2 regions of the Alteromonas sp. DY56-G5 genome follow, and region 1 is predicted to be linked to the other one. Evidence: predicted binding sites of a transcription regulator. Region 1 holds the regulator's gene; the other holds the start of a gene.
What was found. Region 1 encodes FNR, which switches genes on or off when oxygen is low (the NO sensors DNR and NnrR bind a similar motif). Its sites were predicted from a motif close to TTGATCTAGATCAA; they were not measured.
Positions count from the first base shown of each region.

Region 2: a site for FNR is predicted at 4,886-4,899, ahead of NO989_RS15470 (PRC-barrel domain-containing protein). Genes of this name have one in related genera too.

Region 1 is NZ_JANHZQ010000006.1:6,054-21,903, reverse strand. Features, by position in the region: gene NO989_RS04220 (patatin-like phospholipase family protein) at 1-649, opposite strand, end outside; gene ttcA (tRNA 2-thiocytidine(32) synthetase TtcA) at 650-1,603, opposite strand; gene uspE (universal stress protein UspE) at 1,752-2,675, opposite strand; gene NO989_RS04205 (IS4 family transposase) at 2,990-4,318, shown strand; gene fnr (fumarate/nitrate reduction transcriptional regulator Fnr) at 4,364-5,101, opposite strand; gene NO989_RS04195 (sulfite exporter TauE/SafE family protein) at 5,147-5,806, opposite strand; gene ccoS (cbb3-type cytochrome oxidase assembly protein CcoS) at 5,793-6,023, opposite strand; gene NO989_RS04185 (heavy metal translocating P-type ATPase) at 6,025-8,493, opposite strand; gene NO989_RS04180 (FixH family protein) at 8,493-8,972, opposite strand; gene ccoP (cytochrome-c oxidase, cbb3-type subunit III) at 9,188-10,141, opposite strand; gene NO989_RS04170 (cbb3-type cytochrome c oxidase subunit 3) at 10,158-10,319, opposite strand; gene ccoO (cytochrome-c oxidase, cbb3-type subunit II) at 10,321-10,926, opposite strand; gene ccoN (cytochrome-c oxidase, cbb3-type subunit I) at 10,942-12,375, opposite strand; gene NO989_RS04155 (hypothetical protein) at 12,605-13,084, shown strand; gene bfr (bacterioferritin) at 13,208-13,675, opposite strand; gene bfr (bacterioferritin) at 13,675-14,151, opposite strand; gene NO989_RS04140 (cation:proton antiporter) at 14,285-15,850, opposite strand, start outside.
Region 2 is NZ_JANHZQ010000033.1:30,312-46,161, forward strand. Features, by position in the region: gene NO989_RS15445 (sigma-54 dependent transcriptional regulator) at 1-931, opposite strand, end outside; gene NO989_RS15450 (exopolysaccharide biosynthesis protein) at 1,502-2,080, shown strand; gene NO989_RS15455 (LysR family transcriptional regulator) at 2,089-3,012, opposite strand; gene NO989_RS15460 (rhodanese-like domain-containing protein) at 3,069-3,419, opposite strand; gene NO989_RS15465 (helix-turn-helix transcriptional regulator) at 3,604-3,915, shown strand; gene NO989_RS15470 (PRC-barrel domain-containing protein) at 4,012-4,761, opposite strand; gene maoP (DUF413 domain-containing protein) at 4,954-5,310, opposite strand; gene NO989_RS15480 (hypothetical protein) at 5,711-5,878, shown strand; gene NO989_RS15485 (LysR family transcriptional regulator) at 6,005-6,835, shown strand; gene NO989_RS15490 (DUF2750 domain-containing protein) at 6,908-7,258, shown strand; gene NO989_RS15495 (DUF2789 domain-containing protein) at 7,383-7,616, shown strand; gene NO989_RS15500 (ribonuclease J) at 7,685-9,073, shown strand; gene NO989_RS15505 (EAL domain-containing protein) at 9,290-13,462, shown strand; gene NO989_RS15510 (AMP-binding protein) at 13,684-15,363, shown strand; gene NO989_RS15515 (dUTP diphosphatase) at 15,523-15,850, opposite strand, start outside.

The sequences.
Region 1 (15,850 bases):
GGGAGAACCATTGGCGTAGTACGTTTTGACTCTTTGTAAAAAAGTCCTCAGTTTTGCGCTGGTTTTCTTCATGATCTTGTCTCAACTTTTCAAGACGAAGTGGTCGGAAATCGGCGTTAAGGTTAACCGCGATTACAAAATCGGCCCCTAATTGGCGACATAAGTTCACCGGTACAGGGTTTACAACGGCACCGTCTACCAACCAACGATCACCGTGTGCTACAGGCGCAAAAAGTGCGGGAATAGCGCAGGATGCTTGAATGGTGTCTCCGATAGGACCAGAGTTAAACACCACTTCACGGCCGGTATAAAGGTCGGTAGCTACAGCCGCAAACGGCTTAAGCATGTCTTCATAAGTCGATTCACAAAACTCGCTTGCTAGCTTGTCGAAAACCTTCTGTCCGCTTGCAATACCGCCGCGTCTAAGTCCTACGCCCATAAGAGCAAGTACCTGCCAGTCGCTGAGGGAACAGGCCCACTCTTTCAAGCCTTCCAGCTTGCCACTTGCGTAGGCAGCACCAACATAGGCACCAATAGAGCATCCCGCAACAACGTCAATTTTTACGCCGAGTTTTTCTAATGCTTCAATTATGCCAATGTGAGTCCAGCCCCTTGCGGCACCGGCACCTAGCGCAAGTCCAATTTTCATTTACTTAGGTTCCATAATGTTTATTACTTCAATAGCATTATCTTCATAACTGAAGTCCGTACTATTTTCTGTAGTGAAAGAAGGTTCATCGAACCCGATATCACCGTCTTCAACCGGGCCTTCTTGTGTAGCTATAGCTTTAAAATCATAAAGGTTGCTGTCGATTAAGTGTGAAGGCGCTACGTTTTGAAGCGCGCGGAACATCGACTCTATACGACCTGGGAAGCGACGGTTCCAGTCTTGAAGCATAGCCTTTATGTTTTGGCGCTGTAGGTTTTCTTGTGAGCCACAAAGGTTACAAGGAATAATCGGAAATTCAGTGGCCTGAGAATATTTCTCGATGTCTTTTTCTGTGCAGTACGCCAATGGACGAATAACGATGTGTTCACCGTTATCGCTGACTAGCTTTGGCGGCATAGACTTAAGCTTGCCACCATGAAACATATTGAGGAAAAACGTTTCTAGCATGTCGTCGCGGTGATGACCTAATGCAATTTTAGTCGCACCTAACTCTTTTGCCGTGCGGTACAGAATACCACGGCGCAAGCGAGAACAGAGAGAGCATGTTGTCTTTCCCTCTGGAATTTTGTCTTTAACAATAGAGTAGGTGTCTTCTTCTACAATTTTGTAGTCAACGCCAATGCTTTCTAGATATTCAGGCAAGATATGTTCGGGGAAACCAGGCTGCTTTTGGTCAAGATTAACCGCAACGATATCAAAATGAATAGGCGCAATCTTCTTTAAAAACAATAAAATATCTAGCATGGTGTAGCTGTCTTTACCGCCAGATAAACACACCATTACTTTGTCGTTGTTTTCAATCATACCGAAATCGCCAATGGCTTTACCCACATTGCGGCGAAGTCGTTTCTGAAGTTTGTTGAAGTTGTACTTTTGCTTACTTTGCGCAGCATTTAATGGCGACGCGTCAGCACTGTTTGTGCCTAAACTCATAATTAACTAGCTTGGTTTGTGATAAAGCCACCATTATACATTAAAGCGGCTTTTCGAGACCATGCTTGTGAAGTTAAATTTGTTGGTGACATACCGCGTTGGCCGCTAAGTAACGGCAAACACGGGCTATGTGGTACTGATAAAAAGACTACACCGACAACGGCGACACAAATCCATCTGGCTTAATAGCAAGCACATCGCAATTGAGTTCGTCGATCACGTGTTCTGCAGTGTTACCAATTAGGGCCGCTGAAATGCCCACACGGCCAACGGTACCAATAACAACCAGCTCTGCATCCAGTGTTTTTGCCACTTGCGGGATAACTTTTTCCGGAAGGCCTTCTCTTACTACGCATTTGTTCTCAGGAATACCGTACTTTAATGCGTGACTACGCATTTCCTTTAAATGATGATTTTTTACCGCGTCGTGATAGGTATCGGGGTCGAACTCAGGCACTTCTATGGCGATATTAAGTGGTGTAGAAGGGTAACTGTTGACCAAATTTACGCTACCTTTCAATAAAGAGGCGTAGTCGTTAGCAATGAGGGTGAGCTTATCGTTAAGTGCGGCATGCTCATCGTCTTCACTGCCTACGTTTACTGCAGCAATAATCTCTCCTCCTTCTGGCCAGTCGTGCTCTTTAACGAGCAATACTGGGCGAGGGCATTTACGCATTAAATGCCAGTCGGTGGGGGTGAAAATAACAGAAGCAAGATCGTCGTGCTTTTTGGTTGCCTTTACCACTAAATCTATCTGATTGTTTAGGGTGTAGTAAATAATCGACTCATACGCACGATTATTCCATTCTACAACGATATCAGTTTCAGTGAATCCTTGTTCTCTTAAGTGGGTGGCAAGCCATTTTGCATGCTCCTTTGTAACTGCATCGCGCATTGACTCGCGCTCATCCGGGCTAAGCATGGTCGTCATATCATAAGATAAGTCGTATACCACCATCATGGCGGTAACTGAAGCACCTGTTTTTGAAGCGAGTTCATAAGCTCGGCTTAGTGCAGGTTGGTTATCGCGCTCGGCATCTACCACGGCCAGAATTCGTTTACACTCAATCATAACGTCCCCCTAACTACGAAACTTAGTAGCGGCTGTCGAAATCGAAGCTTTCTAATACTAACTATAAACGACATTGGGAAAAACGTAAGTTGTTTTAGATCAAGAATTTTACGAGGCGACCATGAGTGAACCCACCGAATTGAATATGGAGCAACCGGCGTGGCGCTGAAAGGGTAGATAGGTGGCTAACACAGGTTACAAAAAAGCGCGCTTAGTGCGTAATGCCGATCAGTTAAGAATATTTTCCTGATCGGTTGACCGATCGTTTTAAGACTTCAAAATCCGATATCAGTCTCTGGTATCGGATTTTTTTTATGTCTTTGCTTACAAACCTCGATGATACATTTGCTCATGCAGAAGATTTGAATGCTATTAATAAACTGATGTCTTTAATTGACCCTGAGCTTCTTCAGCAAGCTTATGCTTTATCGGGGGTAGCGACCGTCAGACGTCGCCGCTTACCTTTGGATTCGGTCGTATTTACTATTGTTGGTATGAGTCTGTTTCGTAGTGATCCGGTCTGGGATATCGCGAATAAACTGGATATCTCGTTACCTGGTAAAAACAGGTTTGTTGCTCCCAGCGCAGTGGTGCAGGCCCGGCAGCGACTGGGCGAAGAAGCTGTCGGTCATGTCTTTAAGCTGATGGCACAGCGGGCATTTGGTGAGTATGCCTTTGAACAGTGGTGTGGTTTAAATGTACTGGCGGTTGATGGTGTGATGTTCCGTGCCCAGGATACCACTGAGAACCTTGCCGCATTCGGATGTGACCGGAATGTGATGGGCGATAACCCGTACCCGCAGGTACGCATGTGTAGTCTGATGGAAACGTCTAGCCACCTTCTTTTGGCCAGTGAATTTGACGGCCGTGATGTCGGAGAGATGTCTCTTGCAGAGCGGCTTATTCCTTCAGTCCCTGATAACTCTCTAACCCTCTTCGACAGAGGATATTACTCGCTGGGATTACTGCACCTGTGGATGACCAAAGGTGTTAATACGCACTGGATGCTGCCCGCCCGTAAAGATTTACAGTACATAGTGAAACATCAACTAAGAGAACATGATGCTGTAGTCACCCTCAAGACCTCGCCTCAGGCGCGGAAGAAGTTTGATGGTTTACCTGAAACCATCGAAGCGAGACTGACCAGCTACGAAGTAAACGGAAAGACCTACCGCGTGCTTAGTTCAATGGTCGATGCTATGCAGTTCCCCTACGAAGAGATTGCCGATGTGTACGTTCAACGCTGGGAAATAGAACTGGGCTTCAGGGAAATGAAACAGACGTTACATCAGGCAAAGCTGACGCTTCGCAGCAAGAAATCTGAGATGGTGCGTCAGGAACTGTGGGGACTATTACTCGCCTACAATCTGATTAGAGTGATGATGCTTGATGCCGTAAAAGATATGCCGGAGCTATCTCCCTCACGGCTTAGCTTCGGTCTATGCATGAGGCATATCATCGTTTTCTTCCTGACCACCATCCCAGACACAGTGACCAAACTGCCCGTCCACTATGAATACCTGATGGAATCGTTGAGGATGATGAAGTTACCTGACAAACGACCTGACAGGTATTATCCACGAGTTGTGAGGAAAAGACCGACTAAATACCCCACAAAGAAAAAAGCCAGTCAGCTTAACTGACTAGCATTACGCTTAGTGCGCGCCTTATTTAACACTTAAAAAGGACTAACCGCAGACAACGCTAGGGCCGTTAAGCGCCGCTAGTTTGGTGTTTAGCCTATCGAAATCCAAAATAGTAATAAGCTTGCCGTCTACTTTTATGATGTTGTCTTTTTGAAAACGGCTTAACAGACGACTAATCGTTTCAATCGTTAATCCTAAATAGTTTCCAATTTCGTTGCGCGTCATGGTTAAGTGGAATTCTCTATGGGAAAAGCCACGCTCTTCAAAGCGTTGCGACAGGTGTGAGATGAAATACAGTAAGCGCTCTTCTGCAGTTCGCTTGTTTAAAAGCATGATCATGTCGTGATCTTGTTTTATTTCAGCGCTCATGAAACTCATGATCTGGTGGCGTAGCTTTGGAAATTGCACTGACATTTCGTCGAGGGTCTCGTAGGGAAGCTCACACACCATGGCAGTTTCTAACGCAGAAGTATAGCTTTGGTGCTTGTTCTCTCTTAATGCATCGAAACCGATAATGTCACCAGGAAAGTGGAAGCCGGTAATCTGTTCTTCACCTTCGGTATTAGTCACAAATGATTTGAATGAACCGGTTCTCACTGCAAATAGAGAACGGAATTTATCACCAGTTTGAATCAGCGTGTCACCTTTATGAAGCGGCTTCTTGCGTTCAATAATATCGTCAAGAGACTCGATTTCTGTTTTGTTTAACGCCACCGGTAAACATAAGTGACTGAAACTACAGTTTTGACAGTGAATAGAAAATTGGCTTCCTTTGCTCATAATGCACGCTCTCTAAAAGAATACCCGACAATAATACACCCATTTTTAAACGATTGCGCTATGAATAAGATAAGCTGCATATATTGCCATTATTACTGCAATAATTTGTCTAAAATGGTTATGTTGAAAACTTTGAACAATATATTGGCTACCAGCGCTTGCGGCGAGTAAGGTGGGTAATGTACCCAAACCGAAGAAGAACATAATAGCTGCGCCTTCTAGCGCATTACCCGCTGCGAGAGACCAGGTAAGTGTGGAATACACCAAACCGCAAGGAAGCCAACCCCAAATAAAACCATAAGGCAATGCACTTAAAGGGGTCTTAAATGGCAAAAAGCGTTTTGAAAGCGGCTGGACTTTGGAAAATAGGCCTTTACCAGCATTTTCCAGCACCGTTAAGCCAGTCCACCACTTACCCAAATAACACGCCAGTAGAAGCAACATGATTCCGCTAAGTAGGGAAAGGGCATAGTTGGCAAGAGGTATATAATCTGCTGCAATTTTTCCAATTGCCCCGGTTATTGCTCCGGCGATGGTGTAGCTCACCATACGTCCCATGTTATAGGCAAGGGTATAGGGTAGTGCTGAAGCGCCTTTAGGCGATACCATCCTTAGCGCAGCGACGATTCCACCGCACATTCCCACACAGTGAACTCCGCCGGCTAAGCCGATAAGAAAGGCAGAGAAGTAGTTAATCCCTTCCATGTGGCGCTTGGCTTTTGTCTACTTTACTGTCTTGAAGTTGCTTGCGTTGCTCAGCTAGCTTTTTTTCTTCTGGCGGAAGATCATCGTCAAACAGTATGCTATACCCTTGGCGATCTAAATCTTCAAATTGATTGGTTTTCACCGCCCAAAAGAATATCACGATAGCGACGGCAACAATGATGATGGCGATTGGAATTAATACGTAAATAATACTCATGCTATTTGCTCAAGAGTCGCGTTGAGTTTGTGACCACAATGATACTGCTTAACGACATACCAACAACAGCCATCCACGGTGAAAGTAGGCCTGATACGACGAAAGGTAAGATCAAAACGTTGTAACCTACCGACCAGCCAATATTTTGCCTTATTTTTTGCTTCACTTGGTGCGCAGTTCGAATAAGTTCTGGTACAGAAAGCAGCTGATCGCCAAGCAGTATCACGTCGGCGGCAGTTTTAGCCACGTCTGTGGCATTACCCACTGCAATTGCCACATCAGCGCTGGCAAGAACTGGAGCGTCGTTAATACCGTCACCCATCATCATTACTTTCGCGCCAGATTGCTGCATAGCTTGAACGGCTTCGTACTTTTGCTCAGGTGTTAGGCCACCTTTAGCGGTCGAAATTGGCAATGGTGCGGTAAGCGCATTAACGTTTTGCTGTGTATCACCACTTAAAACGGCGAGAGTATGGCTTGCAGCTAATATATCGAGAGTTTCTTGCGTATCTTCTCTTAGTGAATCCTTTACTTCATACGCCGCCATAATACGCCCCTTAACCGTGAGAAACACGTTAGCTGAAGGGAACGCTTCAATGAGTTTTAGCTGTGATTCGTGAACGCTGAATGCTACAGATCCCATAGAAAACAACGTGTCATTGATCTCACCGCTGATACCACCTCCTGGCGTAACGGTAAAATTAGTCACTTTGTGTACCGTGTTATCGATAGCGTCAGCACTGCCGCTAGAGGCAGAAATCTCGCTTAGGGCTACACCGTCGCTAAAGGCTATATCGTCGCTAAAGGCTTTGGCAATCGGATGTTCAGAGCGTGACTCCAAAGCGCGGGCAATTGATAGCGCACTATTACTATCCACACCGTCAGCGTACCAGGCATTTGAAATAGTAAATTTGCCTTTTGTGAGCGTGCCGGTTTTGTCTAATGCGATGGTGTCAATGTCAGTAATTTGTTCAAGCGCATCGGCGCGTTTTAGTAAAATACCTTGTCTGTTTAATTTTGCCATAGCGCAGGTTAACGCTGATGGCGTAGCCAACCCTAATGCGCAAGGGCAGGTTGCAACCAGCACCGATATGGTGATCCAAAATGCCTCGTCGCTACCCTGATACGCCCAAAAGCCATAGGTTAACGCCGAAATCAGCAATACCGCGGTAACGAAATAGCGAGAAAAATTATCGGCTATCTGCGCTGCTTTAGGTTTACTCGCCATGGCACTTGCTTGCAGTCGTACAATTTGATTTACCAGCGCATTTTTAAGGGTCTGCGTAACCGTAATGGTTAGCGTACCATCTTGACAAACCGTGCCGCCGTATACCGGGCTACTGTTCGACTTACGCACGGGGTTAAACTCGCCGGTAAGCATAGATTCGTCAACCGCTGCGTTGCCGTCGGTTACCACCCCATCAATGGGGACTGTTTCACCAGGCTTAACCAGCACCACATCGTCAATTCTTAACTGCTTTGCCAGACACTCGGTTAGGCTGCCATCCGGCAGTAATTTGGTGGCTGAAACGGGTACATACTGCATCATATTGGCAGAGATCTGTGCGGCGCGATGACGGCTACGATGTTCTAAAAAGCGGCTGAGTAACAGCAGGAAAATGAACATACAAATAGATTCAAAATACACTTCGCCTTGCTCTAATACTGTAGAGCGAATTCCAGCAATGTAAGTACCGAATATGGCGAGCGTAACGGGTACATCCATATTAACCGTTCTTGCGCTTAGCGCATTGGCGGCGCCCACATAAAAAGTGCTGCCTGAATACAGCACCACAGGTGTAGTAAGCGTAAGGGCAACCCAGTAAAAATACTGTCGGGTTTCTAATTCAATAGCGCCAAACCAGTCAAAATACAGCCCCGTCATCAGCATCATCACCTGCATGGTCATAATGCCTGCTAGGCCAAGCTTTTTCAGAAAAGTCTTTTGTTCGCGTTTATAACTGGCTTCGTGTTCGTCGGGGTGAAATGGCGACCCAACATAACCAATGCGTTTTAGTGTAGAAAGAATCTGACTAAGCTTGATTTGAAAAGGTGACCAAGTAACTAAAGCGCGGCGCTCTTGGACGTTTACCGCGACTTGCTTTATCCCTTCTACTTTTGACAACTGCTTTTCGATAAGCCATCCACACGCAGCGCACGTGATACCTTCAAGGGTTAATTGAATCTGCTTATCTTGCCCCTCATCAAAAACGAATTCTTCTTGAAGAGCAGGGTCGTCATACACTTTGAGCTTGTCGAGTGTCTCTAGAATGCCATCGTCTGATTTTTGCGCTGGTTCGGTTCTAAACTGGTAATAGTCTTCAAGACCGTTGGTTACGATGGCTTCGGCCACGGCTAAACATCCAGGGCAACACATGTCGCGTTGCTGCCCTAATATCACGGTAGTAAATTTTCCATCGTCTGAGCCCGCAATAGGCAAGCCGCAATGGTAACAGTCGTGCTTGGCCATTATGGATTGAATTTCATTTTGCCAGAGTGGGGCAGATAGATGGTATTTTGTATTTTCCAGCTATCATCAATAGGGGTTAGCGATACGCGCCATTTACCATCAAGATCTTCTTCGACAAAACCGCGATAAATACCGTTAGCGTCGCGGCTTAATAAAACGCTGACATCACGCTCTTCAAGCGTTACGTGATAAAAGCTTAGTTTAACCGCATTACCTTCTTGTGGAATACCTGAATGAAACTCTAGCGCTATGCTGCCATCTTCAATGGTTAAATCGGTAGTGATATTCTTGCGGCGGGCTATGGCCTCTTTGTCCAGACGGGCATTGATCGCTTTTCCTTCCTTGTAGTAGTCGTCCACCACCAGGCTATCTTCGGTGCTAATAGCAAGGTTTAACAACACGCCACCCATGATGAGTGTAATGATAGGTACGGCAATTAAAAACCAGGGCCAGAACTCTTTATACCAGGGTCTATTCATCGAAATCTTTCTCGTATTTACTTCACTAACAACATATTTATTTTTACTTCCCCAACTACACGTAAAGCCGGCAAATAATGATAAATATAGTGTTGGCGAGACATGTTAAAAGTGTACAAAGAATGTTCGCATGGCACTCTCTATACCGCTGTATTTTCTCATAAAAAAAGCCCCGTAGTAACGAGGCTTTTTAAGATATTTAATGATTTAAATCATTAATCATTTGAAAGGCTGTATACATACGCTGCAACAACATGAATTTTGTCATCACCCAAGGTTTTCTTGAATGAAGGCATTACACCGTTACGACCGTAAGTAAGCGTTTCTGTTACCGCTCTGTGGCTGCCGCCGTATAGCCAGATATTGTCAGTAAGGTTTGGTGCACCAAGTGCTTGGTTACCTTTACCGTCCATACCGTGACAAGCCGCACACGCTGCGAAACGAGCTTTACCTGCTTCTGCAAGCTGAGGGTCCACATCGCGACCGCTTAAACTAAGTACGTAGTTAACCACTTCTTCGATACCGTCTTCACCCATGGCATCTAGCCATGCTGGCATAGCCGCTTTACGACCAAGCGTAAGAGTTTCAACGATTTTTGCACCTGAACCACCGTACAACCAGTCGTTGTCCGTTAGGTTAGGGAAGCCGCCATTTTGACCTCGTGCATCAGAACCGTGACACTGAGAGCAATTTTGTAGGAACAAACGCTGACCTACTTTATTTGCTTCTGGGTCTTTAGCCAGTTCTTCAACAGGAACTTGTGCATACGCTTCGAAGATCGGATCGAACTTCTCGGCAGCGAAATCTAGTTCACGGTCATATTCTACTAGGTAGCCTTGCTCTTTAGCATCAATACGCGCCTGAGCTGACTCTTCTAGCGATTGAATATTTTGGTTAGAGCTCTTCCAACCCAAAATACCTTCAAACGCACCTAAGCCAGGATAAAGCGCTAGGTATAAAAAGCCCCAAACGATGGTCATGTAGAACATAATTGTCCACCAGCGAGGAAGTTGATTGTTCAACTCCTCAATACCATCGAATTTGTGGCCCATTGACTCACCTTCAGCTACGCCAGTCTTGTTAGAAAGGCACCAGCGTAAAAGGAAGTAGCAACCAATGATTAACCCTAGAGTTATCACTGAAATCCAAATTGTCCAAAACATACTCATGAGTTCGAGACTCCTGCTAATCTTCTTTTGATTTTTCTTTTTCTTCGTCTGCAAACACTAGGTTTGCCGCTTCATCGAATTTTTTCTTGTTGCGGCTGCTAAATGCCCACCACACAACACCGATGAAGCTTACAAAGACGATGACAGTAAAAATGCTGCCTACAATTCCCTGGTCCATATTATTTCAAATGTGTGCCAAGAGATTGTAGATAAGCAATAAGGGCTTGCATTTCCGTTTTACCCTGTACTGCCGCTTTCGCGCCCGCGATATCTTCGTCGGTATACGGAACGCCAAATCCACGGAATACTTCCATTTTTTTAGCTGTAAACTCACCATCAAGCGTGTTTTCCGCAAGCCAAGGAAAGCCTGGCATGTTCGACTCTGGTACTACGTTGCGAGGATTAAGCAGGTGAACTCGGTGCCATTCGTCGCTGTAACGACCACCAACACGTGCTAGATCAGGACCAGTACGCTTAGAACCCCAAAGGAAGGGGTGCTCCCATACTGATTCGCCAGCAACGCTGTAGTGACCATAACGCTCTGTTTCGGCGCGGAATGGACGGATCATCTGGCTGTGACAACCTACACAACCTTCACGGATGTAGATGTCACGACCTTCAAGCTCAAGCGCGGTATATGGACGTAGGCCTGTTACTGGCTCCATTACTTGCTGCTGAAACATCAACGGCGTAATTTGAACCATGGCACCGAAGCTGATAGCGATAAGGATTAATACCGTTAACAGACCGACGTTCTTTTCAATTAACTCATGTGCGTTTTTCATTATTCGTCTCCTTTACTACGCCGGCTGAGTCGCTGGGTCTGCAGCGATACTGCCTTTAGGTGCACGAACGGTTTTCCATGTGTTGTATGCCATAACAAGCATACCTGCTACCACGAAACAACCACCAATGAAACGAACCACATAGAAAGGCTTAGACGCTTCTAATGACTCAACAAAGCTATAGGTTAACGTACCGTCAGCATTTACTGCACGCCACATTAGACCCTGTAGTACACCAGACATCCACATTGCTACGATGTATAGAACAACACCGATAGTTGCGAACCAGAAGTGTACGTTAACTAGCTTGGTGCTATACATAGCGCGCTGACCGAATAGCACTGGAATTAAGTGGTAAATTGAACCAATTGAAACCATTGCAACCCAACCTAGAGCACCAGAGTGTACGTGACCAATTGTCCAGTCAGTGTAGTGAGACAGTGCATTAACGGTCTTGATTGCCATCATTGGGCCTTCGAAGGTAGACATACCGTAGAAAGACAATGAAACAATAAGGAAACGCAATACTGGGTCGGTGCGAAGTTTATGCCACGCGCCAGATAGCGTCATAATACCGTTAATCATACCACCCCAAGATGGAACGAATAGGATAATAGACATCACCATACCTAGTGACTGAGTCCAGTCTGGTAGGGCAGTGTAGTGAAGGTGGTGAGGACCAGCCCAGATATACAGAGAGATAAGTGCCCAGAAGTGAACAATTGAAAGTCTGTATGAATAAACCGGGCGACCAGCCTGCTTAGGTACGAAGTAGTACATCATACCAAGGAAGCCCGCAGTTAGGAAAAAGCCTACCGCGTTATGGCCGTACCACCACTGCATCATAGCGTCTACTGCACCTGCATACAGTGAATACGATTTAGTGAAAGATACCGGAATAGCCATGCTGTTACCAATATGAAGAATTGCAACAGTTAACATGAACGCGCCTAAGAACCAGTTTGCAACATAAATGTGCGAAACTTTACGGATTACTAGGGTTCCGAAGAAGTTAATGATATAAGCGACCCAAACCAGTGCCAAAAGGATATCAATTGGCCATTCTAGTTCAGCGTATTCTTTTGAGCTGGTTAAACCCATAGGCAGGGTGATAACAGCTAAAACGATAACGGCTTGCCAACCCCAAAAGGTAAATGCGGCAAGTTTGTCACTGAACAGTCTTACCTGGCAGGTACGCTGAACGATGTAGTACGACGTTGCAAATAGCGCACAGCCGCCGAAGGCAAAAATAACGGCGTTAGTGTGCAACGGACGCAAACGTGAGAATGTTAGCCATGGTGTGTCAAAGTTAAGCATAGGTGCAAATAACTGCGCGGCAATAAATACCCCTAGGCCCATACCAATGATACCCCAGACTATGGTCATGATGGTAAATTGCCTAACTACTTTATAATTGTAGTCAGGTTGTGCTTGGCTTATTTCACTCATTTTAATGAATCTTCCACTTCAAATGAACTATGGTCTCCAACTGCCGGAATAGTACGGTCGAGACGTGTATCAGCTAAGGAATAACGCTTCACACCGAGCTCGGAAAGAGTAATAATTATTGTCTCCAAGCCAGTTGGTACGCGGATGATAAGGTTTTTAATTACAAAAAGATACCATAAACTACCTAAGCTTGATCTCCGTCAATGAAGAAATACACAAAATTTAAGAAATGCTAAATAACGATAACAATAAACGATCAAAAATTTTACATTCCCAGCTTCCATTAGTGGCTATTATTGTTGTAGCCGTGTGTGTATACCTTGCACATAAATTCCAGTCATCGGTGTTAAAAGACACGAGCGTAGTTAATGGAATAGGAAACAGCTGCAACTTTGTCAATGAAACTTGCGAATTCTTAATTGATGACAGGTTAGCAATTGCCATTTTTTCAGCCATGCCTGAAGCTGAAGAGTCAGTAACGGTTAAGCTCTTAGTTCCTGAGGGAGAGGAAATAGAGAGTGCATGGATTGAAGGGGTAAACATGTATATGGGCAAAATTCCCGTGCTGTTAGATAACGATGGTCAAGGAAAGTGGTCAGGTTGGTTTATGTTAGGCAGTTGTAGTGAGCCAGTTATGAAATGGCAGCTACGTCTAAATATTAAAGATAAAGAAAGCCCCAGCTATTTGTATTTTGTTACACAGCAGTAACTGTTTTAAAAGCAATAAGACTCTCCTTAAAGAAAGGGGAGTAAACAAACCAAAAAAGGCCGCTCTTTATATAAGAGCGGCCTTTTATTAATTACCTGTAAATTGTAGCGTGAACGCTATTTTTTACATTTGAGACTGAAGGTAGTTTTGAATACCTAGTCGCTTAATAAGGCCAAGCTGCTGCTCTAGCCAGTGTGCGTGATCCATCTCTGTATCGTCTAGCAGTACAATTAGCATGTCGCGAGTTACATAGTCTTTCTCGGTTTCACAAAGCGCAATAACTTCACGTAACTTTGCATCAACTTCATATTCAACACGTAAATCGCTTTCTAGCATCTCAGGTACATCTTTACCCACTTTGAAGCCTGTGCGCTTCGTCATGTCAGGCGTACCTTCTAAAAACAGCATGCGTTCAATTAGCTTAGTTGCATGTCCACGCTCGTCATCAAATTCATGATCGATGCGTTCGTAAAGCTTATTCAAACCCCAATCAAGATACATCTGAGAGTGAATGAAATACTGATCCATGGCGGCCAACTCATAAGAGAGTAGTTCGTTTAAGCCATTGATGATTGCTTGGTTACCTTTCATTAGTCATCTCCCATTACTTGCGCTTGTAGGTAGTTCTCTATACCCATAGCATCAATTTGGTATTCTTGCGTTTCAATCCAGTCTAGGTGCTCTTCTTCATATTCAAGAAGGTCTTCAAGCAAATCACGAGAAACATAATCCTGCTTTTCTTCACACAGCGCAATAGCTTCACGAAGTAGTGGAAGCTGTTCCTTTTGAAAACGCGCATCACATGACAGCATTTCAACGGTATCTTCACCGATATAAAGCTTGCCTAACGCTTGAAGATTAGGAAGGCCCTCAAGAAACAGAATGCGCTCGATAATATCGTCCGCTTGCTTCATGTCCTTGATAGACTTTTTGTAATTTTTTTCGTTAAGTTCAGAAAAACCCCAGTTTTTGAACATACGAGCGTGCAGAAAGTATTGATTTATCGAAGTAAGTTCACTTGTCAGTACTTCGTTCAATTTTGCAACAACTTGTTTATCACCTTGCATTGTGTAAACCCTATTAACGTATTTGCGTGAAGTTTAGTCTAAATTTGACTGTATGTCAAAAAACCTTTATAAAACAGTTGTTTACAAACGATAACGTTTCTCAATTCATCCATTGTTCGCATTTAGAACAGCATTACTGTTGTGAATGCGCATAAGCAAGACTTTCTTCGGCAAAACCAAGCCCTGCTTCGGTAAAGAAGTTGAAGACTTTATCTACACCGTTTTCTAATAAATGTGATACTTCATCCTCATAGCGTGCAATGGCTGCAACTTTTCCAACATAGCCCGCGTTCTTAAGCTGACGTGTGATGTTTATTGAGTCCTGGATAGAAGGCAGAGCAAGCAAAACAAGCTGAATCTGTTTGATATCTAAATTATCCCACAAATCGACGTCTTCACCGTCGCCGCATATTACGTTTAAGCCTTCGTCTGATAACTCTTTTACTTTTACTCGGTCGGCGTCCATTCCCCATACGCTCACATCACTTAATTTAGATAACGCATTGAAGGCACCGCGACCAACTCGTCCCATCCCCAACACTAAAAACTCCGCGTTGTGGAGAGTAGGATAAATGTCTTCTTTTAAGCGCTCGTTTTTCTCAAAACGTTTAATGGTGTGTTTATGATTGTGATATTGAGAATGAGAATTGCGATAGAGCACGCTGGTAATAACGAATGAAATAGATACGGCTAAAGCAATCACCACTAACCAAGAGTTTGCCAATAAACCTAATGAAACGGCTAGTGCGCCAACAATAAGCCCAAATTCACTGTAATTTGAAAGCACCAAGCTGCTCAAGTAAGCCGTGCGACCGCGAAGGCGAAGTGACGTAAATAAGCCGAAAAAGAGTGCTGCTTTTAACGGTATAAATAAGCAGAACACGATAGCTAGGACAATCATACTAAGATCGGGAAGGGCGGTAAGACCGATAGTAAGGAAGAAGCCGATTAAGAAGAGATCCTTAAAACTAAGCAGCGACTTCGCTAGCTCCGAAGCCTTTTCATGTTGCGCTAACATGATTCCAAAGATTAGTGCCCCAAGATCGCCTTTAATGTTAACCAGCTCAAACAAGTGATAGCCACCTAAGGCGAGGATAAAGCCAGTAAGCGGAAGCAGTTCACCGTGGCCCGACTTATTAATCATTTTGTTTATGATTGGCATTGCTGGGAATAAGGCCAACAAGGCAAGCGCCCACACAGAGGGGAGCTTTCCAGTTGCTGCAACAAGGAAGATAACAGCAAAAACGTCTTGCATGACCAAAATGCCAATGGAAAGGCGGCCGTGGCGGGTTTTACTTTCGCCACTTTCTTCTAATACTTTAACCACGCACACTGTGCTACTGAAACTAAGGGCAAAAGCGATAAGCGCAGCGCTTTTCCATGTAAGCCCATCAACGAAATTTGCTGCAACCGCACCTATCGCATAGACGCAACAGGTAATAACGCCCATCCATACTAAGGTATGTGAAACGCTTCCCGCCCAAACTTCTCGACGACTCAAATCGCGGATGTTGAGTTTAAGACCGATGGTGAAAAGCATAATGGTGATGCCCAAGTTGGCTATTTGGGTTAAATCTTCAGTAAGCGTGTAGCCTGCAAAATTTAATAAAAAGCCAGCTACCAAGTAGCCAACTAAAGGAGGAATGCCAATAAGTTTAACCGTTAAGCCGCAAACAAATGCGAAAAGAAGAAATGCATA
Region 2 (15,850 bases), on a different contig from region 1:
TATCTTCCTTTCTTTCACGTAGCGGAGGAATGGTGATTGGGAACACCGCAAGTCTGAAGTAGATGTCTTCGCGCAGTACTTTGCTTTGCGCAATCTCTTCCATTGTTCGGTTCGTGGCAGATACAACGCGGCAGCTCACCGGGATGGTCTTCGTTCCGCCCACACGAATAACAACCTTGTTTTCTAAAACGCGGAGTAAGTTGGGCTGCATATCAATGGGCATTTCTGTGATTTCGTCCAAAAAGAGCGTGCCGCCCTCAGCTTGTTCGAAGACACCTTCTTTACGTCCTACAGCGCCGGTAAATGCTCCTTTTTCGTGACCGAAAAGTTCGCTACCTATTAGTTCTTTCGAGAATGCACCACAGTTGGTTGCAATATAAGGACCTTCACTTTCTGAAGCGCGATGAATTGCGGCAGCCACCACTTCTTTACCTACACCACTTTCACCAAGCAGCATTACGTTTGCGCTAGTTTTGCTCACTCTAGAAATTAGCTTGTAGAGCTCTTTCATAATTGGCGATTCACCAATCAGCAAGTCAAAATGTCTCTCTATTTTTTCTTGTGCAGGTGCTTTTTCTTTTGGCTTTTGACTTAATACGGCCTCTATTTCCTCCCGTTGAATTGGCTTAACGAGGTAGTCGACCGTGGGGCCACACAGACCCTTTATCACGCTTTTCACAGAAGGGTGACCCGTTATCAGCGTAACGCGAGGGCGCTTAGGAAGTGCATCTAATTCATTGAACAAGTGCGCGCCGCTTCCATCGGGTAGCATGAAATCAAGCAGTACATGGTCAAAGGTTTCTTTTTCTAACCAATCGCGGGCTTCTTTGAGTGTGGCAGCGGTAAGTACTTCGTGGCCAAGAAACTCGATGATAGTACAAGCTACTTCTGTGAACTCGGCGTCGTCATCAACTAAAAGTACGGTAAGCACGTGGATGTCCCTCTCTTCTTTCGTTTCCTATTCAGAAAAATATGGAATAGAATCAATGTTATAGTTTTATCATACGCTATTAACAACGGAATGCTAAAGCGCATATTTAAAGTTTATTTATACGCTGCTTTAAATTGATAAGGCGTAAGCGCATCGGAAAATATCTAAACGCTTCAAGCAACCCGGAAACCTTGAACATTTGCTTAGATGCCAGGGATAGTCGGTTGCGCTACCTTCTTCTAATTTATCAACTCTTTGCGATCAGCGGTACACATCGCACTAAAGTACAGAATGTCTATATCTGTCTTTGTTTATTAGGTGATTTTATTTTACTTATCAGGAGCATTTGCAAAAAGTATTCCTGTCTTTAACACACCGTCACATGCAATCGATGGCATATTTTTCGCACGATTTAACTGTCTAAAGTTGCTTGCAATTTCATTATGGTTAATCGACTAGGTGCAAGAAATGTATATTAATTAGGCGAGAAGCCCGTCTGATTAGCGCGACTTTCGCAGGTAATGTGATATCAAAGGAATTGAAGGTGTGGGAAAAACAGCTGTAAGATCAATGACCTTGTACGAGTTGTTGGGGAAAATGCAGCCGCGAGCAAGACAAGATACGTTCGAGTTTGCCGAGTTTTGGGATGTGATGAAGAAAAGAGGCTTTGGACCAATGTTGGCGCTGCCATCTTTTATCGCTTGCACACCGATCGGGGCCATCCCTGGGATCCCATCTTTAGCGGGTGGGACGATTTTACTCATCGCGTTGCAAATTTTACTCGGTCGTAGGCATCCTTGGTTACCGCAAAGAGTGAAGCAACTAAACTGTGACGCCGATCAGCTTCGCTACATTGTCGAAAAGGTTAAACCGTATGCAGTACGCGTAGACCGCTTTTTAGTTCCTCGGTGTTTTTTCATGCGCCAGCCTGTGTTCAGATCATTCATCGCATTATGCTGTGCGGGTTGCGGACTTGTAATGATTCCACTCGAGCTTATTCCCTTTATGGGGCTTATTCCCGCTTTTGCTGTTTTGATTATGGCAATAGGCATGGCCACAGACGACGGTGCTGTGGCGTTATTTGGTGATTCATTATCGCTATTTGGCTTTATACTTGGGTTTGAACGCCTTGCAGTCGCGCTAAGTTGATGATCTAACTACTCAGTACACGAGTCGAGCATAAAATCTGACGATGGAAGGTTCATTGTTTGATATCGTAGCTCCCCAATAAAAGCACGGGCAGCTGGTCCCAACGTATCGCCGTCTTCGAAAGACAAATAAAGGAGCGCCTTACGCAACGCTGCATTATTATCGAGGGGAAGGGGAACGAGTGTACCGTCTTCTAGCTCATCTTTAATTATTGCTATAGGCAGCCACGCAAAACCCAACCCCTGAGCAATAATATCTAATGACGTTCTAACGTGGCTTACGGTCCAGCGTTGCTCTGCACCTAACCAGCCCACATCAGCTTTTCGTTCCGCGGATGAATCCCTTACCACAATTTGACGATACGCTTTTAAGTCTTCCAGTGTGAGCGTTCTATCCAATTGGTGCAATGGATGGTCGGCGTGAGCGACAGCTGCAAATTCAATTTCGCACAAGTCTTCGCTAAAGCCACTAGAAAACGCGAAAGGAGAGATGCCTAAATCAACTTTACCATTGCTCAAAAGTGAATTTGCGCCACTGAGTACAGTTTCTTCTATCTCGATACGAAGGAGCGGGAACTCAGCAGAAACTTTCGCTAGCACGTTATAAAGCAATTCAGACGGGAAAATAATATCCACCGCTATGCGTAAAGTTGTTTCTGTGCCAGATTTAAGGCTATTGGCAACGGCCTCGAGCTTGTGCGCTTCGCTAAGCAAAAAAGAGGCACGGCGATACATAAGTTCACCTTGCGGCGAAAGCTGGACTTTACGTCCAATATTCTCAAACAATGACACTCCAATGGCGTTTTCAAGCTTTTGAACCGCGTGGTGAACGCTCGATTGACTTTTGTGAACTTCAGCAGCAGCTTGATTAAAGCCGCCTGCATCGACGACGGCTTTGAACATTCGCCATTGTTCTAACGTAGATTTCAGCATACAGCGCCTTAAAACTCTTAATTAACGCTACTTATAGCATACGCGTGGTTAAGAAGTCATTTCTGGTTTGCTTGATTTATCGTGGGTACAGGGCATGTCACAACCGAAACGTTCTCATAACCCATCTTTATAAGTTGCTCTGCAGCTAGTTTTGCTCGAACGCCCGACGCACAGTGAATATAAAGTGGCGCTGAAGCATCTTTAAACTGTTCCAGTGCCTTCATTTCGAGCACGCCGCGTGGTATGTGAAGCGCAGAAGGTACGGGCTGATTGGCAACTTCGGCACTCTCTCGTACATCAATCAGTATACCGCTATTGTTTCGGCACTCACTGGCCGCTTGCTCCGCAGATACAGTGCGTAAGTTCACGTCTATGTTTTCTATTCGAGTCTTCATGTCTATAAGCATATTTTTCCTTTTTGCCTAAACTTAGTTGAAATAAGTAAAATCTAATATATTGATGTCAGCGTAATAAAACAATGTAAAATACGGCGATTCGTCGCATAAATTGGCAGGTCGGCAAAATGCCTTATACTTTAGTATAGTAAATGGCTAAATTGGTGCCGAAATACTTCACAGATAGAGAGTGCTTATGTCCGAGGATATGGTAATAGGTTCAGATGATATAATGGAACACGCTGCGGAAGCCGAGATCTTCCTTAAGCAATTCGCGAATAAAACACGCCTTATGGTGCTTTGTTCGTTGCTGAAAGAGGAAAAATCGGTAACCGAACTTCTCGAAGTTGTTAGCGTCTCGCAGCCAGTGATTTCTCAGCACCTTGCTTTATTGCGAGAATCAAAGATGGTGGCCACAAGAAGGCAAGGTCAAACTATTTACTACCGCTTAGCAGACGAGCGCGTCAAGCGTTTAATTGCTTTGATGTACGAATTTTTCTGCGAGTAATCTTCTTTTCGTATCTTAAGCTACAATGTCCGCCTTCAACAACGGACATTGTAAAGTTCCTAACTAAAAATCGCCAACAATGACATTCTTCGGTTATTAATTTCCGGTTTTATTCAATTGCTCGCAAAGCATAGGCACATAGCCTTCTTCAGAAATTTTTTCACTTTCCACTTCAGGTCTATCAACCAATTCGTCGTGACTTAAATTCACTACTACGCTGTGCGCCGCCCAGTCGATACTTTCAATATCGCTAGGTAGAAGTGCGAGATGTTTGCCACCCGGAAGCCAGTTGTTAGTATCTACCACTAGCATGATTATCTTCCAGCTCTCGGTATCAATGACGAAGTTACTAATGTGGCCCACGTTATCTGTGGTTGTAGCTACTTCATATCCACCAACTTCGCCCACTGCTCTTAGGTGGTTGGTACTTTTTTTCGGGTTTTCAGTTTCAGACTCTTCAGCGCGTTGTAATTCGACCAGTTCATTTGGATGTGCGAACTCTCCCCATGCTCCTGGACCAATCCAATAGTATCCGTAACCAAAGTATTTGAAGAGATTTTCTTCGTATTCACGTGACACAGGCTTATGTTCGTCAATAGAGGGGCTGTTTTTTAATGTATCAACTGTCATATTGATATGAACAGACTCACTATCTTCATCTAACTGTTTGACAGATATAGGTGATATCACCACTTTACGGCTAAGCGGTAGCCAAGTATTGGTATCTGCGACCAAGTAGCGAACAGTGAAGGTTTCGTCGTCGAAAAGGATATCGCGGATGCCGCCCACTTTGTCATCAAGGGCATGTATAGAAAAGTGAGTAAGCTGTTTTGAACTAATGATCATCGTTGCGCCTCCTTTGCATGGGCTCGTTTTTCAGAATGAAATGCACGACTCACTGCACGTCACTCTGTATTACTAATAAGTGTAGACAGTCCTTAATGTTTCTTCATTTTGTTCTTGTCTGAAGTTGATTGAGATCATTTGTTCAATAACAAAAAAGCTCGCCGGAGCGAGCTTTTTAGTAATGCTGTAGCGTTATGCTACATCGAATTCTTCATCAGAGTAATCTTCATCATAGTCTGACTGGTTACTCGCACTGCTGTGAAGGGTGTAGAAGTGCTTTTTGCCCCTTGCTAATCTGACGTATTTCGCCCAGGCTTTTTCTAGGTTATTGCTAGCTTCAACTTTACCTGTAACGAATTCGACGAAATGTCTCTCATCATCACTTTCAGGCGACAACTCGCCACTTTCAAGTCCTAGCAGTGTTTTGCCGTAGTGGGTTAGAAGATCGGCTTCAGTAATACTGAAGTCACCTGATTTACGAAAACCGTATGGAAACTTCTGAAGGTCAATATAAGGTTTTGCAGATTGTCGAATAGCTAAACTTTTCATGTTGTACCCAACGTAGTGTTTTGTTCAGCGCACTTTTAAGATAATTAAAAACGAAGATAAAACAAAAGATTTTTTTCTTATCAATAAAAAATTTTTAACGGTATAAAATCTAACACGTTAATTTTAGGTTACGTTAGAAAAGTGTACAGAAAGTACGAGGGGATAACCTCAAGTGTGAGACGCCTAAGCTTTTGAAATTAAATTGAAATGTAAGTTTTTATTTATTGGCCCTGCAACGGGTATCGCTATTACACGAGCGTAAATGAGTTGGACGTTAAAAGTCTATGAAAATCACTGATGAGAATAATCAAAAATTCTTGTCGCTACGATGATTAAAATTCGTTTTCTATTTTGTCGCTTAAGATAATAATTGAGGTGTGTTAACAACCCAGAGAAGTCAATGAGTAAAGACTATCGTTACCAGCGTGATGAATGGGACTCGGTAGAAGAGGAAGATTTTCACGCTAAAAAGCCAAGTTCCAAACGTCAAAGTACTGTAAAGGAAAAGCAGAAGCGTGACCTGCAACGCCGTGACAAACAGCGTCGCCTGCACCAAGAAGAGTATTAATTTAGCGAGTTGGTGAAATTTTAATAAAGCGTACCGTTTATAGCGGTGCGCTTCTGTGCTTTTGTGTTTACTTACCGTATTATCTGTGTCAATTTATCCCCACTTTGATTCGGTTGTACAATAAGCATGGATATACGCTTTCTCACCACCTTTATAGAGGTGGCAAAAACTCGTCACTTTGGTAAAGCGGCTGAAAACCTTTACCTCACTCAATCTGCAGTCAGTGCGCGCATAAAGCTACTTGAAGAGTATTTTCATACCACGCTTTTTATTAGGCAACGCAACAGTATACAGCTCACTCAATCTGGTGAGAAACTTCTGCCTTACGCTAGGCAATTATGCGCAACGCTAAACGAAGCAAAACAAGAGCTCCAAGTTCAATCCTCTGAATATGTTGTTTGCGGCGCAACACAGCTGGCGAGCGAGCTGTTATTGCCTCAGATGCTCAGTCACCTACACAACTCGTTTCCCGATTGGTCAGTAAAGGCTGAAGTTCTTACGTTAGATACACTGTCGCGACAATTGCACGAAAGGGTGACAGACTTATCTTTCTCCACTGAACCGTTGAAATCTGAAGAAGTAAACAGTGATGTATTGCTAGAGCAGGAGTTGGCGCTATATAGAATTGGACAAGCGTCTGAGACTATTGATGCATCAGATTTTGTGGCTATTGATTGGGGAGCTAAGGCAAGAGACTGGTTGCTTACTGCTTACCCTCAACTTCGCGATGCAAAGTTAAGAACCAATTCGTTGAATCTTGCGCTCAACAATTTACAGAGCGAAGGTGGTATTGCCGTATTACCGACCAACGTTAAGAGCCAGTTACCCGATAGTGTGAAAGTGACCAGAATTGAAACGTTAGAAAACGTATCGTTTAAGGTGTATGTGCACAGCATGAAGCAAGTCAGACGAGTGGGTCTAGCAGAGATAATAGAAAGCGTGTCTAAAGCGTGTTAACCGCTGCCAATAAATTTACCCACTGTGCCTAATTTAAAGGTATGTGAATCGCAGAATTAAAGAGAGAAACTTATGTCACAATTACATCCTTTATTGGAAAAAAACGCATTTCAACGACTAGAAGCAAGCCTTGCAACAATTAAAGCTGAAGAAAAGCTCTTCATTCTTAAAGATGAGCACGGCTGCGTAATGCTAACTACGGATGAAGAAGATGGTGTTCCGGTTTGGCCTGATGCAGAGTTAGCACTGTTGTGGGCAACCGAAGACTGGGCACACTGTGAAGCGATGGAATTAAGCACCGAAGAGTTTTTGACCAAGTGGGTGCCGGGCATGACACAAGATGAATTAATGGTCATTGTATGTCCTGTACCTGCTGAAGAAGGAGAGGTAATTACACCAGAAGAGTTTGCTGACTACCTTTAAGATGTGATCTCAAGGGGACGGCAAAGGGTAATTATCTAGTAAGCAAATGGGGCATAAAAACGCTTGTTGGGTACAACGTATCTGGCGCTTATTGTGCCTTTAATTAGTAACCCAAGGAGGCGTTATGTTTACTGAGCAACCCACAATGAATAGTCTATTTAGCCAACTCGGTTTAGGAAGTTCAGACGAAGAAATTGCTGAATTTTTTGAAACACATCGAGGGCTGAATAAGAGCCAACATCTTCATGAAGCGCCTTATTGGAATGAAAGTCAGTCTGCATTTTTGAAAGATGCCATTATTGAAGACGCTGCGTGGGCCGAAGTGATAGACCAACTTAATGCTGAGTTGCACGAATGATGGCTCTGCGCTCATAGATTTGAACGTCAAACTAATATTTAATGCTTTGAGAGAAGGTACTAGTCGTTTTGTTGCACCCATCTGCTGATGATTTGTGGTTTCTTCCGTTAGGTGGAACGGGCGAAATTGGGATGAACCTCAATTTGTATGGTCACGATGGTCAATGGTTAATGGTTGACTGTGGTGTTTCCTTTGATGAGCCTCTCACACCTGCCTACAAAGACGTCAGCCAAGCGTCTAACCAGAGTACGTTCAAAGCCACTACGCATCGCGTTGTGGCTCCAAACCCTTCATTTATTACTAAACAAAAAGAAGCACTGGCTGGCATTGTCATTACCCACGCCCATGAAGATCATGTAGGCGCAATTCCTTACCTTTGGGAACGTTTCCAAAAGCCAATTTATACTACGTCTTTTACCGCCGAAGTGTTAAGGCGAAAGCTTGCAAGGAGTAAATTGGCTAACCGTATTACCATTGTTGAAGTCGACGCAGGCGATACTAAGCAAATTGGGTCTTTTAGCGTTAACTGGCTTGCCATTACTCATTCGCTTCCAGAACCCTTCGCACTAAAAATCAATACACCAGTAGGCACAGTATTGCATACAGCAGACTGGAAAATTGATGCCAACCCTATAACAGGTTTACCGTTTGACGTTAGCCTTTACAAGCGACTAGGCAACGAGAATATTCTTGCTATGGTTGGAGACTCTACCAATGCAACAAAACCGGGCTTTTCAATTTCAGAGAGAAATTGTTACGACGGCCTATTAAGCACTATCGCGCCCTTGAAGGGGAGAGTGGTGGTAGGTTGCTTTGGTAGCAATATAGCACGGCTAATTTCGCTGGCTAAAGTCGCCAAGAAAACTAAGCGTTACATGGCGCTGTATGGTCGTTCGTTAATGAACATGTACGGCATTGCCAAACAACAGGGCATTTGGCCAGACGATTTACCGGTGACCGACCCCCAACATTTAGGTTATCTTCCCCCCCATGAAGTTTTAGCTGTAGCGACAGGCAGCCAGGGCGAGAAAAATACCGCGCTGGCGCGTTTTGCAAAAGACACTCACCCTCACCTTAGTTTAGACAAAGGGGATACTGTGCTATTTTCTTCGATAGTTATTCCCGGAAACGAAGAGAGTGTAGGCCGATTAAGTAAAGCGCTGCAGGCAAAGGGAGTAACGGTTATTCACAGTGAAGATAGCACGCTGCCAATTCATGCCAGCGGTCACCCCTGTGAAGAAGAATTAAAGCTCATGTATCATTGGGTAAAACCTACCATTGCTATTCCGGTTCACGGGGAGCATCAACACCTTCAAGCACATGCAAATATTGCTAAAGCGTGCGGTATTAAAAAGACCTATGTAGGGCAGAACGGTGATTTGTACAGGCTAGCGCCACAGCCAAGCATTCGCAGACAGGTTGTTCCAGTTGGTCGCATTCCTGTACAGCAAGCGTAAAATAAAAATATTGAAATAGCCCTAAGTGTATTTAGTCTGGCGCGCTTTTTGTAATTGTTCATATTGTACGCTTTGTGGAAATTAATTTTTATTTATCAATGCGATAGATGTGTCCTTCACGTTTTTAAAAACCTCATTTTAGAAGCTGCCCAAGTTTAAAACATTCTGTTACACTTGGGTTTATAATAAAAATTTAAAACGTGCGACCCATTTTTGATGAGATATTTCAACTATCTTTTACTGCTGGTTTTAGTTGTAAGCCTACAAGCGGTGGCCTCACCGCGACTGTCTAATCCCGTCTTTCAGTCTTTATCGACCAAAAATGGCCTTCCGCAAGATATCGTCAACGACATTGTTATAAACGAAGATGGCTTTGTGTGGATAGCCACAGAAGGTGGTTTGGTTCGTTGGGATGGAGTTAGAACTAAACGAATAGCAGGTCCAGACAATTCTCTTATCGACTCATCCATTTATCGACTTGCCCTTCAAGGTACTGAAGCGTTGTGGTTTAGCGTGTACGGCAGAGGAGTTTATTATCTCGATTTGGCCACTCAAGATGTGGTGCAATTAGAGCCAACGTACTACCACGACTTTGAAAGTTTTGTGCAACATGCGGAAACCTTTCATTGGCAAGATGACACGCACCTTATCATTGCACTGGCAGAAGAAGTGCATAAATTTAACACGCAAACTAAAACCCTTGAGCGAATAGCAAAGCTCCCTGAGCCGCTGTTGGGTGACAGCGAAAGCATCCGGGCGGCAATCACCGTTGAAGACACCTTACTGGTAGCCACTACATCGGGTGTGTACGTCAAAGATATCAACAATTTAGAGCAGCCTTTACGTCGACTTGATTACTTGGGTGATATTCCCGAAAACCTCGATAACGCCAATGCAAAGTTTCTACTTTTAGACGATAAGGACAGGGTGTGGATTTCAACGGTTTCGGGCGTATTTGTTGCTCAGAAACAAGACTTTCTCAAGCAGGTACAGGGCGAAAAAGAACATGTCTTTACACAGGTTCTATCTGACAGAAACGTGTGGACGTTGGTTCAGTACAAAGACGACGCTTTTTGGATGGGCACTAATAAAGGGCTATATCAGCTGAGTAAAAAAGCAGGTGGTTGGGAATACGAACACATCTTAGAACCGCATAACGGTTTCACCGAAATTTCAAACAAAAAAATTATCGCCATTGCCAAAGATGAATCTGACAACCTCTGGTTAAGTTCAGTCTATGCTGGTGCACTGTATTTCGGTGTGAAAAGTGCAGATATTTTTGCCATCCAGAATGAACGAGCAGGTGAGCCTAGCGTTTTGACCAGCCACGTGGTGTGGTCGTTTGCTGAGACTGAACCTAATAAAATATGGATAGGTACAGAAAACGGGCTTAATCACTATGATTTCACGACAAAAAAGTCTGAGAAGTATCTGTATTCAAAAAGTCAAAGAGCGATTATCGGCGAAGGCGCCGTAAACAAAATTGTTCCAACGCAAAGTGGCGAATTGTTTCTCAATACGTACAACGGAATACGGTTGTTTGATATGGAAACAGGGGAGGCTAATCGGCCAGAGGTATTAAAAGGTGGCGATGACACCGTATTTGATGCGTATGGCGCGGGAATGATGCTTTCAGATAAAGGGGATTTGTACTTTATTGGCAACGAAGGTTTTTTAAAGTATGACGTGGACAAAAAAGAAATTTCTTCTTTAGAGCTGGATCCTCGTGTTTTTGACATAAATTTTTCATTGGGTTTTTTGGGCCAGTCTCATTACCACAGTGATCGGTTATTTTTTGCTACCGAAGGTGGTTTGTGGTTAATCGATCCTGAGACGTTTCAGCATGAATTAGTCTATCGATTCTCAGAGCTACAGCGTGGCCGAGATCGCTCTATATCGTCGTGGGTTATCGACGATATGGGTGTGCTGTGGCTTGCATACAGTGGCGTAGGGTTGGTTGGTATAGACGCAGACACATTTGAGCCGTTGTACAACCTAAACGAATCGAATATTTTATTATCAAACATTGTTTACGGGCTGCAAAAAGACGAAGCAGGCAATATCTGGTTTAGTTCGCACAAAGGGTTACACAATTACAATCCGTCTACCGGCCAAATCAAGAACTTTATTTACGGACGAGAGCTAAGTGTTTCTGAGTTTAACCAGGGGGCTTCGCTTAAGCTTAAGGACGGTCGACTGGCCTACGGTTCGACGAGCGGTGCTGTGGTTTTCTCTGCATCGCAATTGGAAAGCCTGGAAGTTGGCAGAAGTTTGCTCAGTAAGCAAACTGCTATAACGGAAGTTGCCGTAGACAATAGGGTGCTTAATCAGCCGCTTAAAAACCTAAGTGGGCATCATTTCGATCTCGATTACGAAGATTATGGGTTAACAATCCATTTTTCGTCATTAGCGATGTCAGGCATAGGAAAAATAAAGTACTACTACAAGCTGTTGAATGGTGATCGCGTCGTCACAGAAGGCGTGACTGACGATGCAAAAATAACCTTTACCAATATAGAACCGGGTGACTACGTTTTTTCTGTTGCCCCTACGCCAGGTAGTTTCGACTATAACGTGCTTCCGGCTGAAATTACGCTTTATATGCCACATGCGCCTTTGCGTTCGCCGCTTGCATATACTATTTACGCAGCGCTCATCGTGAGTTTATTCGTAGCATATTTACTCTCCCGTCAACGCCAACTGTTTAGGTTACAAAAAGCTCAGCAGCAGGTAACGCTATTCAGTGACGCTTTTAGACAAACTCGAGACTGGGTTTTAATTTTTGATAAAGAAAAGCGTTTAGTTGCCGCGAACCCAGCTTTTGAACAGGTGTTCGGCTTTAATAATAAAGAGCCGTTACCCAAGCAGTTGGCACGACTTTATTTGCGTTATCCAACGTTGAATAGACACCTGTCTGGCAAATTACCGGAAATGCAGGGAGGGGATTTTTGGAAAGACGAGGCCGTGATCGATGGTGCTGATGGCAAGCGCTACGACGTGCTTATTGATATAACAGCGGTAAGTGGGGAAAGTAATACTGCAGAGCATTACCTGATTGTTATTTCCGACATCACAGAACAAAAAAATGCTGAGCGCAAACTTCTGAAAATCGCGACCTACGACAGCTTAACAGGCTTGGTCAACAGAACATTGCTGCTAGACAGACTGGAGCACGCTATTGGGCTTGCCCGTCATCATGAGCATCGTGTGGCGGTGATGTTTGTTGACTTGGATAGATTTAAAGGCATTAACGACTCACTTGGGCATGATTACGGTGACAAACTGCTGCGCATTGTAGCCAACCGAATGCGAAACCTTGTGGCTGAGTCGGGCACCGTTGCGCGATTGGGCGGCGATGAATTCGTTATTGTTGTTGAGGAAGTTAATGTCAGTGACGACTTGAGCTCATTCGTGGCACAAATCATTGAATCGGTAGAAACGCCTATATCGTTAGCAGAGGAAGTGCTTCGTGTTTCGTGCAGTATTGGTGTGGCGTTTTATCCCGAAGACGCCTCTGAGCCTGCTGAGCTTATCAAGCAGGCTGATGTGGCTATGTATACGGCGAAGAAGGACGCATTAAGCGGCTTTACCTACTTTACGAGAGACATGAATGAACGTGCCAAAACGCGTTTACAGCTTGAAAATAAAGTAAAGCGGGCCTATTCAGATGACTGTTTCTTCAATCACTACCAGCCAATTATAGATGCCAGAACCAATACCACTATTGGGGTTGAGTTACTGCTGCGAGGAAAACTGGATAACGAGCCTCTTTTCCCCGATCAGTTCATTCCGGTACTTGAAGAACTGAAGTACATAATAGAAGTTACACGACAGGCAATGCGAAGAGCGGCAGAGGATTTGTCGTCCTGGTATAGCCAAGGCTTCACGGGGTTTGTTTCTATTAACCTATCTGCACTTCACTTCAAAACCGAATTCGACTTAACTGGTGTGCTAACCCTGCTTGATGAGTTCAACCTACCCAAAGAAGCGTTTCGATTCGAGATTACCGAAGGCGTATTGATGGATGACAGTGATAATGCGTTAAGACAGATTAATCGGTTTGTGAAAGAAGGCTTTGTATTAGCCCTTGACGATTTTGGTACAGGTTACTCGTCTTTAAGCTATTTAAAGCGTTATCCGTTGTCGGTATTAAAAATCGACAAGAGCTTCGTTAACGAAATGGCGCCGGGTAATGCAAACGAAGCGCTGGTAACAACAACCATTACGTTAGCGAATAACTTGAATATGAGTTGTGTTGCGGAAGGCGTTGAAACAAAAGCGCAAGCGGAAGAATTGATTGGAAAAGCGTGTTATTTCCACCAGGGCTATTTCTACGCCAAGCCTTGTACCGCCGAGGAAGTTGCACCGCTGTTATTTAAAGCGTGGTAAAACGTCGATATTTACCGCGTTTTTCTAACAGATAAGACCATAAAGATTCAAAAGCCAAATCTATAAGAAAACTAAATTTAGCCTCTAAAGCCTTGTTATTCGTCGCATAGAATGTAAACGCTTGTTTAAAAAGCTTGTTTTTCAATAAAAAATAGGGCTTATTAGAAGTCTGTGAAATCATTGTAAAAATGAGCTACATTATAACAACATATGAGTGACTTATGCCGCTAGACATGACAGCAAACGCAAATACCACGGAAGTAATAACATCGCCATTAAGTATGTTGTACCACTGGGAACAGAGCCGTGGGAACGACGTATTTCTTACGCAGCCTATTAACGGTGAATACCACGACTACACATGGAAGCAAGTCGCCGAACAAGCCAGAAAAGTGGCAGCACGTTTACGTGAATTCGATTTCCCGCAAGGCAGCCGTATAGGTATCTTTTCAAAAAACTGTGCTGAGTGGTTTATCGCTGATCTGGGCATTATGATGGCAGGTCACGTGTCGGTACCTATTTTCTCAACAGCCGGTCCAGACACAGTCCAGTATGTATTGAAACATGCTGACGTACAGCTATTGTTCGTTGGAAAACTAGATAATACTGCGGAACAAGTTGCCTCTATTCCTTCAGAATATTTAACGGTTGCCTTTCCTTATCCAAACATTGCTACTAAGCAGCAATGGAAAGCGTTTATGGATATCGCGCCCATAACAGACTCGCCTGTACCTGATATGGATGATTTGATGACAATCATTTATACGTCTGGCAGTACTGGTCAGCCTAAAGGGGTGGTGCACAGTTACAATACGGCTTGTTGGGCAGCGCGTCGCTCGCTAGATCAATTGGGTATTAACCAAAACGATCGCACAATGAGCTACTTACCACTTGCGCATATTACAGAGCGTGTACTGGTCGAGCTTTCAAGCTACTACAGTGGTGGCAAAATTCACTTTGTAGAAGATTTAACTACCTTCCAACGGGATGTAGGTCACTGTCAGCCAACGCTATTTATTTCGGTACCGCGTTTATGGACAAAGTTTCAGATGGGCGTGTTAGCGAAAATGCCGCAGAAGAAACTGGATACGCTGCTTAAAATTCCAATTTTGAACAAAATTGTTGCGAAGAAAATTCGCGATGGCTTGGGCATTAATAACGCACGTTTGTGGGCAAGCGGTTCGGCGCCACTTGCACCAGCAGTCATTGAATGGTTCGCGAAAATTGGTATCTACATTTCTGAGGGATGGGGAATGACCGAGAACAGTGCTTATGGCACCGGCAGTGTACCTTTCCGTCATGATAAAATCGGCTGTATCGGCAAGCCATACGACGGCGTAGACATTCGCACGTCAGAAGAAGGTGAGATTCAAGTTAAGTCGCCGTGCAATATGCTGGAATACTACTTGGAACCACAAAAAACGGCTGAAGTCTTTACTGAGGATGGTTATCTGCGCACTGGCGATAAAGGGGTCATTGATGCTGATGGCTACGTTAAAATTACTGGTCGTTTAAAAGACATCTTTAAAACCGCGAAGGGTAAGTATGTTACGCCAGCGCCGATTGAAGCAAAATTCATGGAAAACCCTATTGTTGAGCAAGTGTGTGTAACGGGGACTAATTTGCCTCAACCTGTGGCTTTGCTAGTGCTTAGTGAAGAAGCGCAGAAAAAAGACAAAGCGGGCATTGAAGCAAGCCTTAAGAAAACATTCGAAGCCATCAACGCAAAACTGGAAAGCCATCAAGTTATGGATCGCGTTGTCATTATGAAAAACGAATGGAGCATCGAAAACGACTTGCTGACTCCGACGCTCAAAGTAAAGCGTCATGTTTTAGAAGACCGCTTTGTTGATATTATCCAAGGTAGCTATAGCGACAAATTAGTTTGGGTTGACGCGTAAAATCGTCGTTGAGTCCTTTGCTTTGGCAATAATTAAAAAAGCTCTGTCTATGACAGAGCTTTTTGTTATCGGAAGGAGACGCAATAAGCGTTGAAACTGTGTTGGGCTATAAGTACTACAGCGAGGCTAAATCGCGTTAAACGAAACGCACTGGTCGCTTTAAGAAGGGTAGCGAGAGCGTAACCCTTCATACACTAAGTCGCTAAACTCTGGCTTCGTTAAATCTAGGGCATCCATTACTTCTACCAGGTGCTCGTTGTCTTCACGACCTTCCCACACTTTTACGTAAGTGCCTTCTTTATAGCCGTTATCTTGGCGGAAAAAATTGAGTACATTTTTACCTACGTACTGACGATACAGTTCGTCAGCTGACATTTCACACTGGCTTACGATGAACATGAATAGTGGCACGCTAAAGCGTTTGGCGGCGCAAAGGCCCGTCATGAGCTCTAAATTATCAAGAAGCGACAGATTTGACGCGTCGTAG